Regions from separate parts of the Lactiplantibacillus sp. ME-2 genome, predicted to be linked through region 1. Evidence: predicted binding sites of a transcription regulator. Region 1 holds the regulator's gene; the other holds the start of a gene.
What was found. The regulator NrdR, encoded in region 1, represses ribonucleotide reductase genes. The targets are predictions, from matches to a motif close to ACACNATATATNGTGT.
Positions count from the first base shown of each region.

Region 2: the regulator NrdR is predicted to act here: its motif matches at 4,457-4,472, upstream of MMY95_RS03725 (deoxynucleoside kinase).

Region 1 covers NZ_JAKZEQ010000007.1:59,090-70,198, forward strand. The annotation lists gene thrS (threonine--tRNA ligase) at 1-1,584, opposite strand, end outside; gene dnaI (primosomal protein DnaI) at 1,917-2,852, opposite strand; gene MMY95_RS04080 (DnaD domain protein) at 2,856-4,259, opposite strand; gene nrdR (transcriptional regulator NrdR) at 4,281-4,796, opposite strand; gene coaE (dephospho-CoA kinase) at 4,838-5,431, opposite strand; gene mutM (bifunctional DNA-formamidopyrimidine glycosylase/DNA-(apurinic or apyrimidinic site) lyase) at 5,441-6,265, opposite strand; gene polA (DNA polymerase I) at 6,277-8,925, opposite strand; gene MMY95_RS04105 (Bax inhibitor-1/YccA family protein) at 9,188-9,904, opposite strand; gene MMY95_RS04110 (helix-turn-helix transcriptional regulator) at 10,160-10,366, opposite strand; gene MMY95_RS04115 (DUF2975 domain-containing protein) at 10,384-10,953, opposite strand.
Region 2 covers NZ_JAKZEQ010000006.1:93,194-104,302, reverse strand. The annotation lists gene alsS (acetolactate synthase AlsS) at 1-1,190, shown strand, start outside; lysine riboswitch at 1,249-1,430, shown strand; gene MMY95_RS03735 (amino acid permease) at 1,574-3,025, shown strand; gene MMY95_RS03730 (M15 family metallopeptidase) at 3,371-4,144, shown strand; gene MMY95_RS03725 (deoxynucleoside kinase) at 4,524-5,159, shown strand; gene serS (serine--tRNA ligase) at 5,442-6,719, shown strand; tRNA gene MMY95_RS03715 (tRNA-Leu) at 7,136-7,217, shown strand; tRNA gene MMY95_RS03710 (tRNA-Thr) at 7,221-7,293, shown strand; tRNA gene MMY95_RS03705 (tRNA-Gly) at 7,318-7,389, shown strand; tRNA gene MMY95_RS03700 (tRNA-Leu) at 7,398-7,483, shown strand; tRNA gene MMY95_RS03695 (tRNA-Arg) at 7,494-7,567, shown strand; tRNA gene MMY95_RS03690 (tRNA-Pro) at 7,575-7,648, shown strand; tRNA gene MMY95_RS03685 (tRNA-Pro) at 7,699-7,772, shown strand; gene MMY95_RS03680 (CtsR family transcriptional regulator) at 8,261-8,728, shown strand; gene MMY95_RS03675 (ATP-dependent Clp protease ATP-binding subunit) at 8,747-11,109, shown strand, end outside.

The DNA of each region.
Region 1 (11,109 bases):
TGAAACAAGACCACGGTGAATCATAACTGGACGATGTTCTTCACCATCAGCACCAACGTACTTCAAGTCAAAGCGTTCTGGTAACAAGAAGTCCAATTGGATAGTTGATAAGGTTTCTTCACCACCAAGGGCCGTCTTAGTTTGAACATCCAACTTAGGACCATAGAAAGCAGCTTCACCTTCAGCTTCGAAGTAATCCAAGCCCATATCATCCATAGCGGACTTCAACATCTTTTGACTGCGTTCCCACATAGCGTCATCATCGAAGTACTTTTCCTTGTTTTCAGGATCACGGTAGCTCAAACGGAACCGGTAATCAGAAATGTCAAAGTCTTCGTATACTTCAACCATCAAACTCAAGATTTTTTTGAATTCTTCTTCAATTTGATCCAACGCAACGAAGGTATGACCATCGTTCAAAGTCATTTCACGAACCCGTGATAATCCAGTTAAGGCGCCAGACTTTTCGTAACGGTGCATCATGCCGAGTTCAGCGATCCGCAATGGTAATTCACGGTATGAGCGAATGTGATGGTTGTAAATCTGGATATGTGATGGGCAGTTCATCGGCCGTAATTCCAATTGTTCGCCGTCACCCATGTCCATTGGTGGGAACATGTCCTCACGGTAGTGGTCCCAGTGACCAGATTGCTTGTAAACGTCCAAGTTAGCTAAAACTGGCGTGTATACATGTTGGTAGCCATTTGCAACTTCCTTGTCGATAATGTAACGTTCGATTTGGCGACGAATCGTTGCACCATTTGGCATCCAGTAAGGCAAGCCATTCCCGACCTTAGGATCAACGAAGAATAAGTCTAATTCGTTACCAATGACCCGGTGATCACGTTCGCGGGCTTCTTGACGCCGCTTGAGGTCAGCATCTAAGTCTTTTTGCTTTAAGAAGGCCGTCCCGTAAATCCGTTGTAACATTGGATTGCTGGACTTACCTTGCCAGTATGCACCGGCAACGGATAATAACTTGAAGACCTTGACTTTCCCCGTTGAAGCTAATTGGGCACCGTCAGATAAATCAACGAAGTCCCCTTGCTTGTAAACAACGACTTGATCATTGTTGGCGGCGGCACGTTCGTTAACTAAGTCTTGTTGGTAAGGGTTGTCACCAACTAAAGCTAAAGCGTCAGCCTTTGATAAGACTTCGCGTTCGATTGGTAAATCTTGTTTGATAATTGCAGCCATCTTATCACTGATGGCTTCCAAATCATCTTCACTGACTTGTTTACCGTCTTCGTCAGGATTGTCGGTATCAAAGAAGAAACCGTTGGCATTCCCTTCACCACTCCCAAAATGAATGTTAGGGAATAATTGTTTAACCGCGTTAGCTAATACTTGGGCAGCCGTTTGCCGTAAAACATTGAGGCCGTCTTCACTATCAGCAGCGATAATTTCGATACTACCATCGGTTGTCAGTGGTTGGCGATAGTCCACGATCTGATCGTTGAACTTACCAGCAACCGACCGTTTAGCCAATGAAGGACTAATTGACTTTGCAATTTCTTCCGTCGTTACGCCGGCATCAAATTGCTTTTCAGCACCATCTGGGAACTTAACATTAATACTTGCCATATACTTGACACTCTCCTTAAAATTTACCCACTCACCAAAACACCGCGCCGGGACGACAAAAAAGTCCCTAATGCCAGACTGAACTAGCATTAGGGACGTCATTGACGTGGTTCCACCCGATTTTTCAGTGTCATCAAAGACACTGACTCATTAGCGCTAATAACGGAAGCGTTCCGGCTCAATTGAGCATGTTCACAAAAGTGGTATCTTCGTAAACCCGGTCCAAGACTTCCAGAACAAGGTCTTGGTCTCTGCAATCCATGGTAAACAAAGCGTGTCTTTTGCATCTGTTTTCATTAAACCACTTTTAAACTAAAAGTCAACTCTTGATTTTAAGCATCGGGATTGAGTCGTCGATTACGACCGACCATCTCAATCTCACTCGCAAGGTAACGTACCCGTTGCATGATTCGCTGCGCTTTGACTGGTTCTTCATCACCCTTTTGTGAGAGCGTCAAATAACCATCTTGCAATTCTTGCATCGAAAAATTAGACGAGAAACAAGTTGGCAGTTCCTCCTGCATTCGATACTCCAGAATAACCCCGAGCACATCGTCCCGAATCCAAGTCGACGAAGCATCCGCACCGATATCATCAATCATGAGAATCGGTGCCCGTTTAATCGCATCGACCTTATCCGCCGACGTATTGTTACTAATTGAGCGCTTCATCTCGACCGCAAAACTCGGAAAATGAATCAAGGTCGTATTGAAACCCTTAGCTGCCAACGCGTTCGCCATCCCACCGAGTAAATAAGTTTTACCGACACCAAATGAGCCGTAGAGATATAAGCCCCGGTGAAAACGCTTGGGCGCTTGTGTATAGGCATCAATAAAATCAAGTGCTGCCATTAATGCTGTCGCCCGGTCACCATCTTGATCATACGTCTTTAAGTCCGCCGTCTGAATATTTTTCGGCATGCTGATTGATCGAACCCGCTGTTGCAATGCGTGAGCAGCTTGCTGTTCTTGCATTTGTGGTGTTGGCTGATAAGCAATGTCAATCAAGTGATTACTCATCACTAATGTCGGCTGATACCCAGGTGCTTGAGTTGGCTCGTGCCGCGCAATTTTACGTTTCTCTTCACAAAATTCATATAATTTAGCCGCTGAACGTTCTAGCGCATCCGAAGATAATTCGTTTTGATGAGCAGCTAAAAACTGGCGAACATCTGGATCTTGGTACACAGCTGTCATTAACGCCTCATACCGATGATTCAAGTTTTTCCGATTCATTAACGTCCGGAGTGTTTCTGAGATATTCTCCATGTTTTAGTCCTCCTTTTCCGAATTTGTCTCAAGCTTTGCTAGTCGATCAGCAAGCTGTTTGCGTTGGGCAGCAGTAATTTGTTTACCGGTCTGAGCTGGTTGCTTACCACTCTCAGTCTGTTGCTGTTGTTGGGCCCACTTTGGCATAATCTCCTTACGCGTCGGTCGATTGTTCTTGCGCCGTGTTGGTGTTGATTTCGGCTGTTTACGTTGCTTCAAATACATCAAAGCCGCTTCCGGCGTCGTAATGCCGTGTTGTTGCCAATCATTGGCGACTGTTTCTAGCAAATTACGATTAAGGGCAGCTAACTCCCGATTTTGCAATAAGTAGTAGATCACCATGTTGATGACGGCATTGGGTAATACCCCCCGACCAATTAAATCATGAACTAGTCGGTTCTCACCGCTCGTCACAAAACCATGTTTCTCCTGCTTCAAAGCTGATAAAAAGTCATACGGCGCTGTCTGCTTAGCATACGTCACGAGTTGCTGCTCAGCCGTTGAGAGCTGTGCTGAAGCCTTGTTATCCTTAGTGGTCGTCGTTGCAACCGTTGCTTCCGTAGCGACCTGCTGACTCGAAACTGCGGGCCGTTCATAGCGCCGCGCAATCAATAATTTCAATTGATTTTCATCAAACTGACCCGTTGTTAAACTAGCCACTTCACTGATTAACTTAGCCATCTCAATCTCACTGATGCCGTAGACCCGACTTTCCGTAATGATCAGTTGCCGTGAACTCGCAACCTGTTTGAGATCAACATAGTTCTGCTTTAAAATTTGCCCCAACAGTTGCCAGTCAAAGTCATCGTCACTGAGCACGGGCGAGTGATCCTCGGCCGGTTCATTGGCCGCCAATTGGGCGCGCACCTTTTGCACTGAAAGAGGTGGCGTCGTAACTTTTTGACTATCAACGTGAAACACATCTAAGATATTTGCCGTCACGTCTTTGGCAGCCGTCAAGTCAATCGGCTGTGCTGCAAAATCGCCAGCAAGTTGTTGATAACGTAACTCACCGACCGTATCTAACAATAGGACACTCAATAGATCATCCGCAAAGAATTGTAACGCCAGTAATGGTGCTTGTAATTGATAAATGTACATGGCACCCAATTCATCTTGTTGATAATAGCTGCGCAACAAGCCAGTTGCTTCAAGTTTACGCCGAGCCGCTAACACCGTCGGCAAGTCCACATTTAGGATGCCCAGCAGTTCCGCGTGACTGCGTCGATTGCTCAGCTCATTCTCGCTACTCTGTAAGCTACGTAACGCCGCGTACAAGCTATATGCCAATGGCCCCATCAGTGGCAAGTATAATTCCGCCAATACAGCTTGTTGCGCCGCACTGAGCGCTGGTGCTTGCGGGACCACTAACCCAGTTTTGGGTGTTAAGGGTTCATCATTTGGCATGTTGTTCACCATTCTTTTTCACTAATCTTTTTTTCGTTTAGGTGCGTGGGTCGTCTTCGCTGACGGTTTTGCCAGTTTGACCTTATCACGCTCCATCATATCTTGGAGTTCATTCAAGAAGACGTGCATATCCTTGAATTGCCGGTAAACACTGGCAAAACGAATGTACGAAATTTCGTCAATATCTGCCAATTGCTCCATGACATACTCGCCGATAACTTGGCTTGAAATTTCATTTTCGCCCAGTGACCGGACCTTATTTTCAACATCATCAACGACGCCCGTCATGGTTTCCATGCTAACGGGTCGTTTCTCGGCCGAGCGAATAATTCCGCGCAAGACTTTTTCACGATTGAATTCTTCGCGGGCACCATTTTTCTTAATGACTAATAATGGCGTGGCTTCGACCCGTTCAAATGTTGTGAACCGGAACCCACAGTTTTCGCATTCCCGGCGCCGTCGAATCACGCGACCATCATCAGTTGGTCGACTGTCAACCACGCGGGAGCCATTATGATGACAATGTGGACATTGCATAGACTTCTCACCCCTTGTAACAACTAACAATCAGTTTTTCTTTATTTAGTAATAGTTTTCAGCCATTTTAACACGGCTGCTTTAGTTTTATCAATGTTGGCCCCGTTATCAATGACAACGTCAGCCCTTGCGACCTTCTGTGCAAGTGGCATTTGGCTGTCAATTCGTGCCTGAGCCGCCTGTTGCGATAAGTGGTTACGCGCCATCAACCGCTGCAATACTACGGCGGGTGATGCCGTCACAACCAACACTTGATCACAAACATGTTGCCAGCCACTTTCAAATAACAACGGCACATCTAAAATAATTGCGTCGGGCTGTTGCTGGTTCGCCGCGACAATCGCTTCGAACATCGCGTACTGAATCGGTAACCGTGTAATTGCGGTTAAGGCTTGTAAAGCTTGAGCATCGTTAAAAACCAACTGGCCAAGCCATGGCCGATTCAGCCGCCCGTCTGCCAGCACTGCTTGCTGACCAAAGTGCGCCACAATCTTTTGGGTCGTCGGTTGGCCTGGCCCTTCAACCTGCCACGCAATTTTATCCGCATCAACGATTGGTAGCTTAGTTGCCAGCAGCTTAGAAACAGTCGACTTACCAGTGGCAATGCCACCAGTCAATCCAATCAACTTTGTCATCTTGATCACCTACAACCGTTGTTCTAACGGGCAAAAATGGGTCCCTCGCTGTGCCACTTTGATTTTCTCAATAATCGTGCCACACCGTTCGCAAGGTTCCCCTTCACGACCATAGACGTGTAAGTGATTTTGAAACTGACCGGCCTCACCAAATGCCGTTGAAAATGAATGAACAGTGGTGCCGTGACCTTTAATTGCCATCGCCATTTCATCAATAATGTTTTGGCGCAATGTTGCAATCTCATCAGTAGTTAGTGAATTAGCAGGCCGCATTGGATGAATCTTACTCATCCATAGCGTTTCGTCCGCATAAATGTTCCCAATACCCGCAATCTTACTTTGATCCAATAATAGTGGCTTGATCATCTTTTTCGACTTGCCAAAAGTGGCCGTCATATAAGCCAGTGTTAACTGTTCAGCAACGGGTTCCGGGCCAATTGTCCGCAATCCCGCCACCGTGTTTTCTTCACCGGTCGGCACGAGCGTCATTCGCCCGAACTTACGCGTATCGTTGTACAGCAAATCACGATCATCGGTCAGATGGAAGATCACGTGCGTGTGTTTACCTTGATCTTCACCACGCGGTACAACATTATACTTGCCTTCCATCCGCAAATGCGACACCATCGTCAGACCATTGCTAAAGCGAAACAATAAATACTTCCCCCGCCGATCAATGGTCTGGATCGTTTGGTTGGCTAAACGCTGTTTGAAACTATCGACATCATTATTAATAATTTTCGGCCAAAAAACCTCGATACTAGCAATCGTTGCCCCGCTAACCAGACGATTTAAGCCGCGACGAACAGTTTCAACTTCAGGTAATTCAGGCATGGTGGTTCCCCCTATTTTGCATCGTACCAAGTATCACCGTAGTGGCTCTCAACCTTTAACGGTACGGCTAACTGTACGGCGGAATCCATCACGCTTGGCACTAATTTTTCTAAAACTGGAATTTCTTCTTTTGGCGCTTCAAAAATCAATTCATCATGAACTTGTAACAGCATGGTTGCTTTCAAACCCGCAGCCTGTAACTTATCTTGCATCTTAATCATCGCAATCTTGATAATATCAGCCGCACTCCCTTGGATGGGGGTATTCATGGCTGTCCGTTCAGCGAATGAGCGTTGGTTGAAGCTCTTGGAATTAATATCTGGCAAGTACCGGCGTCGATGTGAAATGGTTTCCACATAACCTTGTTTTTTCGCCGTTTGGACAATTTCATCCATATACTTTTTGACACCCGGATATTCTTTGAAGTAAGCGTCAATAAAGCTGCGAGCCTGTTTACGCGTAATGCCGATATTTTGTGACAAGCCGTAATCACTAATTCCATAGACGATTCCAAAGTTAACCGCCTTGGCTTGCCGTCGAATATTTGGCGTCACCTCTTCAGCTGAGTTCAAATGAAAGATTCGCATGGCCGTTGCGGCATGAATATCATCACCCGCTTTAAAAGCGGCCTGCATATTTTCATCATCAGTAATATGCGCGAGAACCCGTAATTCGATTTGCGAATAATCAGACGAGAAAATCTGCCAACCTTCATGACTAGGAACAAAGGCTTGTCGAATCTTACGCCCTTCTTCCAAGCGCACCGGAATGTTTTGTAAGTTTGGATCAACGGACGACAACCGGCCGGTTTGGGTCAACGTTTGCAAGTAGCGCGTATGCACCTTTTGATCAGCAGAATGAATGGCATCTAACAAACCGACAACGTAGGTCGATTGAATCTTCGAGATCTGCCGATATTGTAAAATATTAGCGACGATTGGTGCTTCCGGTGCTAACTTTTCTAGAACGTCTACGGCGGTAGAATACCCTGTCTTGGTCTTCTTGATTACGGGTAATTTCATTTCTTCAAACAAGATGTGACCTAGTTGCTTAGGTGAATTAATATTGAACTCTTCACCGACTTCTTGATAAATCGTCTGTTCAATTTCACTCAACCGTTCTGTAAACTGACTGCCCATGGCTTTAAGTCGACTGCTGTCGACCGTAATGCCGGCGATTTCCATCTGAGCTAAGACATTAGCCATCGGTTTTTCGATATCATCGTAAAGTTGATCCTGCTCATTGGCTGCCAATTCCTTTAATAACTGTGGCTTCAAACTAGCGATTGCGGCCAATTTCCGGGCGAGATGACTAAAGAAGACGTCATCATCTTCAGGAATGGCACGCTTAACGCCCTTACCATAAACGGTCTCGTCACTCGGTAAGTCAGTGTACCCGTGTTGCTCAGCTAAACTTCCCAAATCGTTACTGTTATCATTTGTATCTAATAAGTATGAAACGAGTAAAAGATCAAAATCGACTTTACCTAGCTGAATACCCAAACGATTAAGCCCGACCGTCGTGCGTTTCATATCAAAAACGTCCTTGGTAATCGTTGTGCTACTCAAGAGATCAGCCACAGTCGGTTGCATTAATAATTCCACATCCCGACTGATGTACCAGTGATCATCCGCTCCGATGGCAAAGCCAGCAAAGGCCGACGTGTGGTAGTTCGGCGTTGGCATCTCCAAATAAAAGTCCACGTGATCGGTAAATTGTTGCAATTCCGTCAGGTTAGCTTTCGTCAAGACGGTATAATCAACGGGCGTTGCTGGTTCGTCCGACTGTAGGTGTAATTTCTTCAAAAATGATTGAAAGTCCATCTTCTGATAAAACGCGGCCAGCTGGTCAAGATCCGGGCCATCATAGGATAAATCAGCCAATTGAACATCAATCGGCGCATCCCGCTTGATTGTTGCTAGCACCTTAGCCTGCGCCGCTTGTTCGCGATCCTCAATCAGATGTTCCTTCATCTTGCTCTGCTTCATGGCATCGATGTTTTCATAAATGCCTTCCATCGTACCATACTGTTTGAGTAATTTAAGGGCGGTCTTCTCACCAACCTTGGTGACACCCGGATAGTTATCCGAGGTATCACCTGTCAACCCCTTCATGTCAATAATTTGTGCCGGTGTGATGCCCAGCTTTTCTTCAACGTGCGCCGGCGTATAGTGTTCCACTTCAGAAACACCTTTAACGGTCACGGCCACCGTGGTATGCTCGGTCGTCAACTGCGTCAAATCACGGTCACCAGTGACGACCGTCGTGGTGTAGCCGGTTTGATCCGCTTGACCGGCCAGTGTGCCAATAATGTCATCGGCTTCGTAGTCTTTTAATTCATAATGTTTGATACCATACGCGTCTAATAGCTGTTTGATATACGGCATTTGTTCAGAAAACTCACTAGGCGTCTTAGCCCGGCCGCCCTTGTAATTATCGTACATGGCTGTTCGAAACGTGGTCTTACCCGCATCAAAAGCCACTAACATATCCGTGGGTTCGACTGCCTTGATCATGTGGTCAAGCATTGTATTGAAGCCATAAATGGCGTTGGTATGCAGGCCGTCTGGATTTACGAACCGTTCCAGTTGACTATGCAACGCAAAGAACGCCCGAAATGCCACACTGTTACCATCAATCAGTAATAATTTTTTTGCCATTAGTTTGCTCCCCATCTCTTAATTTAAATCATCATTTTTATGAAAATCCGTCACTCAGACCATTAATACCACTCGATTGGCGGTCTGATTCGCAGCGCCTGTCAGTACAGGCTGAACGACTAATTATTTACCCTTATAATTGTACCAAACAATTAAGTAAAACGGGAGTTCGGTCCACCGAAAACCCGTGAAATAACCCATTTTCGGTAAATTAAAAGGATTATGACATCTTGGTCATAATCCTTAATAATTATCTTAATGATTAGTCGCGGCTTGAGCCACCGAAGATTTGGACGAAGTAGAGGAACAAGTTAACGAAGTCCAAGTATAATTGTAAGGCCCCAGTAACGGCCAAACCAGTCGATGAAACCTGGTCACCATATTGCAAATACATGTTGCGCATCCGGTTAGCGTCCCACATGGATAAGCCGGCGAAGATCAATACACCAATGTATGAAAAGATGTAACTAATCATGGCACTTTGTAAGAACATATTGACCAGTGAAGCGACAAACAACCCGATCAAGGCTGCAATCAAGTGCGTCCCAATACGTGAAATATCACGCTTAGTCGTCGTCCCAATCACCGCCATGGTCGCAAATACAGCTCCAGCTGCAACGAACGCACCGGTGATAACGGCACCCGTGTATAAGGACAAGGTCACTGACATTTCAACCCCAAAGATGATGGCAAAGAGCATCAGTAAGGTGAAGCTCATCGCTGGATTGCGTGTCGCGTTGACTTGAATCCCACCAATCATCACAAACATGCTGACAATGAAGATCATCAAGAAGATGAATGGGTGTTGTGAAAAGGCGGCATTAATTTGTGCTTGGAACGTGGTCATCGCTAAGTAAACGGTAAAGGCCGAAACTAACACGGCGATTGTCATAAACCCATACATTTTAGTTAGGAAACTACGGAGGCCAACTTGTGTGTTGATGGTCCGTGGTTGTGGGTCATTTTGAAAATTGTTCATAAAATCCCTCTTTCACCTAAAAATTGACTACTCGTTACTTTTTCCGAGTTAAGATTAAAAATTGAGTTTGTGCATCGTTACTAACGCAGACTGCGCTAGTAACAACACCACACTAGTTTGTCAATCATTTGCCTATGACTAGCCATCTCAATCAGTCACCTCAACTTTCTTAACTTAAGTCTATCAAATTAGTCAAAGAAGGTAAAATAGTTTGTGCCTGTGAATTTGATAAGAATTTCTTATGTCTGACAACCACTACTTATCAGCAACGTAACTAATAATGTCACCCGGCTGACAATCCAGGACGGCACAAATCTTTTCTAATGTACTGAATCGAATCGCCTTGGCCTTGCCAGTCTTTAAAATTGAAATATTGGTTGGCGTAATGCCGACTCGTTTAGCTAATTCACTGGTCGTCATGTTACGTTGTGCCATGACGACATTCAAGGTAATCCTGATCATTACGACAACCCTCCCTCTTAAATAGTTAAATCACTCTCAGTCTTCATGTTAACGGCGCGAGTGTAAATCATAGCAATTAAGGCAAAGATAATTAGGTCAACAAAAGCGCTCAGCAAGTTGTCCCATCCAAGGCCAAATTGACTAATCCGATATAGCCAACTAACCGTCAATTGGTTTGCACAAGCCATTAACAACGACGAGCCCAGTATCCATATCTGACCTTTTACGATTCGATTCATCTGTTGACTATTTTCAGTTGAAAAATAGTCTTGTTTCTGAATATGCCTGACAATCGCTGAAACTGCCTGAATAGTTATAAATACGCCAACTAGCATCAGAATATAACCAATAATCATTAACGTCGTATAAAGTCCTGACGGAAAACTAGCAATCGCGTTCGTACTCGCAACATGAGTCTTAATCGGCATCATAAAGTCATCACTGTGTAAAATATAATTTGTCGTTTCGCCCGAAAAATAATTAACGAGATATTCAATCGGGACAAAAATGCTAAACCAAATTAATATTGATGCAAACCACAAAATCACCCTCAACGTTCCCGTTCCCATCTTCATCATTCTTGACATAATTTACACCCCCGTATTCTTACCATTAAGATATCATATCGATAAACGATAATCAATATTTGATTACCAACGATTTTTATTTGTTTATTAAATATATCAAAAAATAGTTGTTCAATAATCAGCCCATTACGACTACCGAACAACTACGCTATTTTG
Region 2 (11,109 bases), on a different contig from region 1:
GTGTGCCACAAGATGTCACTGATTCGATTGTACGCACACCTGTTATTACACCAATCCAAGCACCTAAGTTAGGGCCTGCTAGCCCGGTCGAAGCCACGTTATTAGCACAAAAAATCAAAGCAGCTAAGTTGCCGGTCTTGCTAGTTGGGATGCGGGCTTCTTCACCAGAAGTGACGAAAGCAATTCGGAACTTGGTGGCTGCTGCTAATCTACCAGTTGTCGAGACTTTCCAAGCGGCCGGCGTGATTTCACGTGATTTGGAAGCCAACCATTTCTTCGGTCGGGTCGGGTTATTCCGTAACCAACCGGGGGACATGTTACTAAAGAAGTCCGACTTAGTGATTGCGGTCGGTTATGACCCGATTGAATATGAACCCCGCAACTGGAATGCGGAAGGCAAATCCCGTATCGTGGTTATCGATGCAATGCGCGCTGAAATTGATCATAATTTTCAACCGGAAACCGAATTGATCGGTGATATTGCCCAGACGTTAGACTTTTTGTTGCCGTACATGAAGGGCTATGATATTAGCGATAGTGCGCGAGCTTACTTGGGTGAATTACAAGAACGGCTTCAGACGCGTGATTTCGTACCTAATATTGATAAGCAGTCCAAGTTAAATCATCCGCTGTCAGTAATTGCAGCCTTACAACAACGGGTCAGTGATGACATGACAGTGACGGTCGATGTCGGCAGTCATTATATCTGGATGGCGCGTCACTTTCGGAGCTATGAACCACGGCACTTGTTGTTCAGTAATGGGATGCAAACGCTAGGGGTGGCCTTACCTTGGGCAATCGCAGCGGCTTTGGTTCGTCCAGATACGCAAATCGTATCTGTCTCTGGTGATGGTGGTTTCCTATTTTCCGCCCAAGAGCTGGAAACGGCTGTTCGACTGAAGCAAAATATCGTTCATTTGATCTGGAATGATGGCACCTACGATATGGTTAAATTCCAAGAAGAAATGAAGTATGGCGAGGATGCAGCGGTCCACTTTGGCCCAGTTGATTTTGTGAAGTATGCTGAAAGCTTTGGTGCGACTGGCTTGCGGGTAAACCAACCTGCTGATTTGGAAAAAGTGCTTGATCAGGCCTTTGCCACGGATGGTCCAGTTGTGGTGGATATTCCAATTGATTATTCTGATAACAAGGCGTTAGGTAAGACAATGTTACCAGACCAGTTTTATTAAAATTAACATTAGTGACCGGTTGTCAAAAGATGGTCGGTCAGATATAATGGTTGAGTATATCGAAAGAAGAGGATGCGGTTAACAATAGTAGCCGGCTGGAAGTGGGTCACCACTTATGAAGGTCAGTGAACGGGGCAACCGCCGAAATCGATGGATCAGTGACCGATTCATCCGTTGGGCCTTGGTTGAATAAATCAAGGACTGTCGCAGCTAGAATAGTTGCGGGGCGCTATCGACGATGAAATCAGCAATTATGTCAATCAATCTGATTAAAGTCTTTTTGCGCACGTTATCGTGAGGCAAAGAGGCTTTTTATTTTGATTGTGCTAACCTGAATCGGTGTGAACACTTTTAGATATAAATCGATTTTTGGAGGTTCTGCAATGGCAGAAAAACAACATCAGGAAGTGCGTCGTTCCTTACAGACGCGGCATTTATCCATGATTGCATTAGGTGGTAGTATCGGGACCGGGCTGTTTGTCGCGTCCGGTTCGGCAATTTCAACGGCTGGGCCAGGGGGAGCATTACTGGCCTACGTTGGTATTGGAGTGATGGTTTACTTTTTAATGACTAGTCTGGGCGAAATGGCAACTTATTTGCCCGTTTCAGGTTCGTTTTCCACGTATGCTACTAAGTTTGTTGACCCGGCACTTGGGTTTGCGATGGGCTGGAATTACTGGTTCAACTGGGCAATCACGTTAGCGGTCGATATTAGTACGGCGGCGATTGTCATGCAGTTCTGGTTGCCATCCGTGCCGGGGTGGGTTTTTAGTCTGATTGCGCTCGTTTTGATTTTTACGATCAACGCGCTGTCAGTCCGGTCGTTTGGAGAAACTGAGTACTGGCTTTCGCTAATTAAAGTGGTGACCGTGCTCGTATTCTTGGTTATCGGTGTCTTGACGATCGTGGGAATCATGGGCGGTCATGCCACTGGCCTCAGTAACTTTACCTATAAAAAGGCACCATTTGTCGGTGGAATTCCAACGATTTTGAGTGTCTTCGTGGTCGCTGGTTTTTCGTTTCAAGGAACCGAATTAATTGGGATCACGGCCGGGGAGTCAGCAACACCGGAGAAAAGTATTCCGGCGGCTATTAAACAAGTTTTCTGGCGTATTTTGTTATTTTACATTTTAGCCATTTTCGTGATTGCGGCGATTATTCCTTATACGTCGAAAGATCTTCTAGGGTCATCAGCGAGCGATATTGCCATCAGTCCGTTCACGTTAGTCTTTAAACGGGCTGGGTTGGCGGCTGCGGCCAGTGTGATGAACGCAGTGATCTTGACGTCCGTATTGTCAGCTGCTAATTCGGGGATGTACGCCTCGACACGGATGTTATATTCTTTGTCATTACAGGGTTATGCCCCCAAGACATTTGGTCGGGTCAATCGTCGTGGGATTCCAATCATGGCATTATTAGGAACGACGGTGATTGGATTACTCACGTTCTTGTCGAGTCTATTCGGTGAACGGATTTATATTTTCCTCGTTTCGGCCAGTGGGTTAACGGGTTTTATCGCTTGGCTAGGAATCGCTATTTCGCATCTGCGTTTCCGTCGCGCGTTTGTTAAGCAGGGGCATCAATTGAGTGAATTGCGGTACCATGCCAAGTGGTTCCCATTTGGCCCGTGGTTCGCCTTTATCTTGTGTGTCGTGGTCATTATTGGTCAAGACTTACATTCATTTGCAACGCTTGATTGGCAGGCTATTGGGGTGACCTATATGAGCATCCCGTTATTCATCATCTTGTATGTCTATTATAAGATTCGCTATCATACTAAGATGATTCCGCTAGACAAGGTTGATTTGACACGCAAACGACACCATCAAGATTAAGCACGCACTTTGATAGTTTGATTAAATGCGGTTGACACTGGGTCAATCGCATTTTTTGACGGCGAGAGTTGGACCTGTCAACTCAAGGCGCGGTCGTATTTTTAGGTGTCCTGATTTATGCTGATAACACTGCTCGCAACAGATGGTCACGGCGGGTCGTTATGAGTGGGGGCTTGCACGATTGTAATGATAGCAAGCGGCAAATTGAGGGTGCGCTAATCTGATATCTATGGTAATTTGATAGAATGAGAATATGGAATCATTAAAAATTCGCAAACTTATCCTTAGGAATAGGCTAGTCGGCTATGACTATGCTAAGCTGAAATGAGAAAGGCAGCGAGAGAGATGTTAAAGAGAAATTTGTTAAGAGGTCTAGCATTAGTGTCATTAGCAGGTGTCCTGGCTGGCTGTGGTGCTAGCCAGTCGACGTCTAAAGCGACTAGTAGTTCTACGAGTGCTAAGTCGACGAAGACGCAGACCAAGCGGCAACGACTGATTAGTGCCTTACCGAAAGGCGTTAAATCGACCGATAGCGACTTAGTGGTCGTCAATAAGTGGCATAAGCGCGCTGAGATGACATTTAATAAGTCGAGCGTGGATGGTATTGAAGTCCGTAGTTCTATCGTCAAACCATTGGAAGCCTTTCTAGCGGGGGCAAAAAAAGCCGGCTATCCAGCAACAATCGTGTCTGGGTATCGTTCAGTCGCTTATCAAAAAGAGGTTTGGGATCAGTCGATTCAAACCTATGAGAATCAAGGAAAATCAGCCAAGGAAGCCTTAAAGCTGACTAAAGAATATGTCGCAGTTCCTAGTGGTAGTGAGCATGAAACTGGTCTCGCAGCAGATATCATGAACACGCACTGGTACAGCACTCATGGTAATCAATTATTGTCATCATCCGACAAGAACAAGGGTCAGCAGTGGTTGATTAATCACGCGGCGGACTATGGATTTGTGTTGCGCTTTACTAAAGATGGTAAGCAGTCGACCGGGATTGACTATGAATCTTGGCATTTCCGTTACGTTGGTAAGGCGAGTGCGGAATTCATGACTAAGCACAATTTGACTCTCGAACAGTACGTCAGTTTGCTGCAGGCTCGAGAAAAGGCGGCCAAGTAATAAGCTAGCCGTATTCTTGATGGCCCCAATTAATACCATTTATGGCGTACGTTAGGAATTAGCTAGCGTGCGCTTTTAAATTGTCTTCGGTTTAGCAATGTGGGTTCGTCTCAACTGAGTATTATTTGGTCACGACAGATCATGCTGGTCAGAGGCCGCGCTCAAAGCTGATGTGCCACCAGCGCCGGCTTGGGTAACCCAGTGTGTGTTAGTGAGTTGCTGGGATCGCTGACTAGTGCGTCGCAGTTGTGGCTGGTGCGAAGTTTTTTACTGAATTGACTCACCAGATATTGCATTTTAAGACGTGGGTGCGTACAATATGTAGTGTTGCTTTTAGAGATAATCAAAATTTTGACGTGATTAAAAGGAGAGACGCCCCATGCTTGTAATGTCAGGAACAATCGGTGCCGGCAAGACGAGTTTAACGCAGTTAGTGGCTAACCACTTTGGTTCTAAAGCGTTTTACGAGTCAGTTGATGATAATCCCATTTTGCCGTTATTTTATAAGGATCCTAAGAAGTACGCCTTCTTATTACAAATCTATTTTTTAAATAAACGGTTAGACAGTATTAAATCAGCTTTTGCTAACGATCTGGACGTCTTAGACCGGTCGATTTTTGAAGATTCATTATTATTTCATTTGAATGGTGATCTTGGCCGGGCGACGAATACCGAAGTTGACATTTATGATTCATTATTAGATAACATGATGCAGGAATTGCCAGAAGCGTCTCATCAAAAGAGTCCTGATTTACTTATTCATATCAATATTTCTTTTGATACGATGCTCAAACGAATCCAAAAGCGGGGCCGTTCTTACGAACAAATTGATCAAGATCCTGATTTATATAAATATTATCAGACTTTGAATGAACGCTATGACGACTGGTACGCTAATTATGATCATAGCCCGAAGATGCAGATCGACGGGGATCAGCTGGACTTTGTCGCCGATGCGGATGCGCGTAAGGAAGTCATTCGGTTGATCGACGAAAAAGTGGCTAGTTTAGGCTAGTTGCCTTTTTAGAATCAATGTTTTATAGTAGACAGTGAATATTAAACACGGCGCGTTTTTAAGTAGACGTTCAGAGAACCGGTGGGTGGTGTGAATCGGTAGTCGAAACTCCGGCGCGACAATGTGGGCAGGTAATACTGCACGGCACGGCCGTTATCCGTTTAAGGGTGGGATTAATCATGATCCTGAACTTGGGTGGTACCGCGAATCGCAGTCTCTTCGTCCCAATTGGGAGGAGAGACTGTTTTTATTTACGATTAAAAGTGAAAAGGAGACGTCGTTATGTTAGATGTTAAAATGATTCGTCAAAATCCAGATTTTGTAAAAGAACAGCTTGGTCATCGGGGCGTTGCTGCGAGTGACATCGATGATTTATTGGCCGCTGATGAAAAGCGTCGTGAATTGATCGCCAAGAGCGAACAATTGAAGTCGACGCGTAACCAAGTTTCAGGCGAAATTTCACAGAAGAAGCGGAACAAGGAAGACGCTAGTGCCGAAATTGCAGAAATGCAAAAGGTTAGCGCCGATGTGAAGACGTTGGATGAAGAACGGCGGACAGTCGATGCCCAAGTTCAGGATATGGCTGCACATTTACCAAACATGCCCCATCCCGACGTACCAGTTAGCTTGAAAGAAGAAGATGCCGTTGAATTACGTCGAATCGGGACACCACGGCATTTTGACTTTACGCCGAAAGCACATTGGGATATCGGTGAAGATTTAGGCATCTTAGACTTTGAACGCGGTGCTAAGGTTTCTGGTAGTCGTTTCTTATACTACGTGGGCGATGGTGCTAAACTGGAACGCGCCGTTTACAACTTTTTCTTAGACCAGCACGAAGCTGAAGGGTATACGGAAGTTTTGCCGCCATACATGGTCACTGATGAATCTATGTACGGTACCGGCCAATTTCCTAAGTTTAAGGAAGACGCTTTCCGGATTACGACGCAAGATTTGACGTTGATTCCAACGGCCGAGGTGCCATTAGTCAACTATTATCGTGATGAAGTTATTCCAGCTGAAAAATTACCAGTTTACTTTACGGCCTTATCACCAGCCTTCCGTGAAGAAGCTGGTAGTGCTGGTCGTGATACGAAAGGCTTGATTCGCTTACACCAATTCAATAAAGTTGAAATGGTTAAGTTCACGAAACCAGAAGATTCATGGGATGAATTAGAGAAGTTGACCAACAATGCCGAATCATTGCTAAAGAAACTTGGGTTACCATATCACGTTATTACGTTAACGACTGGTGACATGAGCTTCACAGCTGCCATGACACATGATTTGGAAGTTTGGTTCCCAGAACAAGACAAGTACCGGGAAATCTCGAGTTGTTCAAATTGTACTGATTTCCAAGCTCGGCGGGCGCACATTCAATATCGCGATGACGATGGCAAATTGCAATTCGTTCATACTTTGAACGGGAGTGGCTTAGCTGTCGGTCGGACCGTTGCAGCTATTTTGGAAAACTATCAAAATGAAGATGGGACGGTTACGATTCCAGATGTATTAGTTCCATATATGCACGGTAAGACGAAGATTGAAAAACAAGGTTAATTGAGATGAAGTTAGCGAACTCGCAGCGATGCGAGTTCGCTTTTTTTGCATAATTAATGAGTATTAAAGGGAACTGTCGATTTTAAAATGTGAGTGGAAATAACGGCCGAGTTGACTAAATAATTGCGGGACGGGCAGAATGTTGGGACAACATTTCAGGCGCAAAAGGGCGAAAAAGCTGGGGTTACTGAAATTTATTCACCTTTTTTTGAAAATAGGGTTTGCTATTTTCGGCTACCGTGCTATAATATTTCTTGTCGGAAAAATATAACTTGTTTATCCAGTAAAAAGTATATTTATCCATTTATTTGAAAAAAGTTGTTGACAAGTATTCAACATGATGATAAAGTTAAATAGTTGTCAAGGCATACCAGTAAGAACTGTTTGAACCGGCAACAAGGCATGATTAACATCATGCGGGTGTGGCGGAACTGGCAGACGCGCTAGATTTAGGTTCTAGTGTCTTACGACGTGGGGGTTCGAGTCCCTTCACCCGCACATGCCGACTTAGCTCAGTTGGCAGAGCATCTCACTAGTAATGAGGAGGTCGGAGGTTCGAATCCTCTAGTCGGCATTTACAATTTAATAGCTTTATTATGCGGAAGTAGTTCAGTGGTAGAACATCACCTTGCCATGGTGGGGGTCGCGGGTTCGAATCCCGTCTTCCGCTTTTAATTTGCCGGGGTGGCGGAATTGGCAGACGCACAGGACTTAAAATCCTGCGGTTAGTGATAACCGTACCGGTTCGATCCCGGTCCTCGGCATTTTAAATAAGCACCCATAGCGCAATTGGATAGAGTGTCTGACTACGAATCAGAAGGTTGTAGGTTCGACTCCTACTGGGTGCATTAGTATCGGGAAATAGCTCAGCTTGGTAGAGCACCTGGTTTGGGACCAGGGGGTCGCAGGTTCGAATCCTGTTTTCCCGATCGTTTAACACAGTCTTAGTTAAGTGCTAAGGCTTTTTATTTAATTTTCTCGGGAAGTAGCTCAGCTTGGTAGAGCACTACGTTCGGGACGTAGGGGTCGCAGGTTCAAATCCTGTTTTCCCGATTACGGTTAAACCAACTAATCCAGTCATTTGGCTGGATTTTTTTATGGCCTTTTTTGTAAGCAGGGATGTTTCAACGGTCAGGGACACTTTTGCGACGTTACTCACTAAGTCAGCCATGTGAAGAATACGGTGGTTGTGACTCATGATCCTGACAAGGCAACAGCCACTGTTAGTCATGAGCTCGGAGAAATTAGTCTCAGAACTGCTGTTCATCGTTGTGATACCAGTGCCCGTCGCCTGCAATGAGGAGTGACTCAACTTGACATATTTTAAATAGGTAGTTCAATGAATATGGAGACCTAATAATTTAATCATTATGAGGTTCTAAACGGTTGAATCAATTGAAAGCAAACGTTCGGCGTGCTATGCTGTAACAACCGTTAAGCACATGCTAGTCCGCGGTTTGGGTGAAATTCTTTGCTTTTTTCCATTATCCTCGTATAATAATAGTCAATATTAGTCAAAGATAATGAAAAGGGTGAAGCACATGCAAAGTCAAAATATCTCGGATATTATTGAAAAGTATTTAAAAAGTATTTTGGCGGACTCGGAGCATGTTGAAATTCGACGGTCAGAAATTGCCGACCTTTTCAACGTGGTACCCTCACAGATTAATTATGTGATTAAGACCCGGTTTACGATCCAAAATGGTTACTTAGTTGAAAGTAAACGTGGCGGTGGTGGTTATATTCGCATTGAGAAGGTTAATTTGGTCGATGATGCTGATGTGTTGGACGCCCTCATACAGGTGATCGGCGATTCAATCACACAACGAGATGCTTATGCGGTCGTCCAAAGTTTATACGAGGACGACGTCTTAAATCGTCGAGAAGCGCAATTGATTTTAGTGGCGATTGACCACGAGACGTTAGGATTAACGGACCGGGACTTAGAAAACAGTCTGCGGGCCCGGATAATTATCGGAATCTTGAACCACTTGCGTTACGAAAGCTAAAGAAAGCGAGGAATCGCAATGGATAACTTATTTACACCTAGTGCCAAAAGTGTGCTGGTACTGGCACAGGAACAGGCCAAATATTTCAAGCATCAGGCAGTTGGTACGGAGCATTTGCTATTAGCATTGGCCATCGAAAAGAATGGAATTGCTAATAAGGTGCTACAACAATATGCCGTTAGTGAAGATGACATTCGTGAAGAAATCGAACGGTTCACTGGCTATGGGACGTTGAGCAATGTTGGCAAGGATACTTACTTGCCATATTCACCAAAGGCCAAAGAAATTTTGTCCGTTGCCGGTGATGAAGCAAAACGGCTCGGTGCCAACAAGATTGGAACGGAACATTTGTTGTTAGCGATGCTCTCTGATGAAAGTATCCTTTCCTCGCGAATTTTAATGAATTTAAACTTAGATCTAGGTCAGACGCGTAAAGTCGTTCTTCGCAAGCTAGGTGTCAGTGACGCCATGAGTAAGCGCAAGGGTAACGCGGCTAATCGCGGTGGCAAGAAGACTGAAGGAACGCCAACCTTGGATTCTCTGGCGCGCGATTTGACCCAATTAGCTAGTGAACAAGAAATGGACCCGGTAGTAGGTCGTTCCAAGGAAGTCAAACGGGTCATTCAGATCCTGTCACGGCGGACGAAGAATAATCCGGTCTTGATTGGTGAACCTGGGGTTGGGAAGACTGCAATCGCCGAAGGTCTAGCCCAAAAGATTGTGGCCGGTGATGTGCCAACTGATATGGCAGATAAGCGTTTGATGATGCTCGATATGGGATCATTAGTCGCTGGGACAAAGTATCGTGGTGAATTCGAAGACCGCCTGAAAAAAGTGATTGATGAAATTTACAACGATGGCCATGTGATCTTATTTATCGATGAATTGCATACCTTGATTGGTGCCGGTGGTGCTGAAGGGGCTATTGATGCCTCTAATATTCTGAAACCCGCACTTGCACGAGGGGAACTCCAAACGATTGGGGCAACCACTTTAAATGAGTATCAAAAGTACATTGAATCTGACGCTGCGTTGGAACGGCGTTTTGCAACGGTCATGGTCAATGAACCGACGGAAGACGAAGCCGTTGAAATCTTAGATGGACTACGGCCACGCTATGAAGAACATCATCGGGTTACGATTACGGATGAAGCTGTTGATCAAGCAGTCAAGCTATCCAGCCGGTATATCAGTGATCGTTTCTTGCCTGATAAGGCCATTGACTTGATGGATGAGGCGGCAGCTAAAGTCCGCATCGATCAGATGGATCAACCAACAAAGCTATCCAAGAACCAGGACAAGTTAGCGCAACTGCGTGAGGATAAGGAAACAGCGATCGAAGCACAAGATTTTGAACAGGCCGCTGATATTCGTAAGCAGGAGATGAAACTGAAGCAACGCCTAGATCGAATCGAAGCTGACCAAGACGCCGAAGTGACTGAGGGGGCAACACCACACTATGATTTACAAGTCACAGGTGAGGATATTGCTCAGGTCGTTGCCGAATGGACCGGGGTTCCGTTAACGCAATTGCAAAAATCTGAAAGTGAACGCTTAGTTAACTTGGAAAAGATTTTGCATGAACGGGTTGTTGGACAGCCAGAAGCCGTATCCGCAGTGGCTCGTGCTATTCGCCGTGCGCGCAGCGGGTTGAAAGATCCGAGTCGGCCAATTGGTTCCTTTATGTTCTTAGGACCAACTGGGGTTGGTAAGACGGAGCTAGCAAAAGCCTTGGCAGCAGCGATGTTCGGGTCTGAAGATAATATGATTCGGATCGACATGTCTGAATACATGGAACGCTATTCGACTAGTCGTTTGATTGGCTCGGCACCTGGTTACGTTGGTTATGACGAGGGCGGTCAGCTGACAGAGAAGGTTCGCCAGAAACCATACTCGGTCGTGCTATTTGATGAAGTTGAAAAAGCTCATCCGGACGTCTTTAACATTTTGTTACAAGTTTTGGATGACGGCTACTTGACGGATTCTAAGGGTCGGAAGGTAGACTTCAGAAATACGATTCTGATTATGACGTCGAACCTTGGGGCAACCACACTTCGTGATGAAAAATCAGTTGGTTTTGGTGCAACTGATAAGGCCAATGACTACAATGCGGTTGCTGCGACGATTCGAGCAACGTTAAAACAGACGTTCCGCCCAGAATTCTTAAACCGGATCGACGAAACAATCGTCTTCCATTCATTGAATAAGGAAGAATTACACGAAATCGTTAAGTTGATGTCACAAGAAATTGTTGATCGAGTGGCCCAACAAGGTATCAAGATCAAAATCACTCCGGCTGCCATTGACGTGGTTGCGAAGGCTGGCTTTGACCCTGAGTACGGAGCACGACCAATTCGACGGGCATTACAGACTGAAATCGA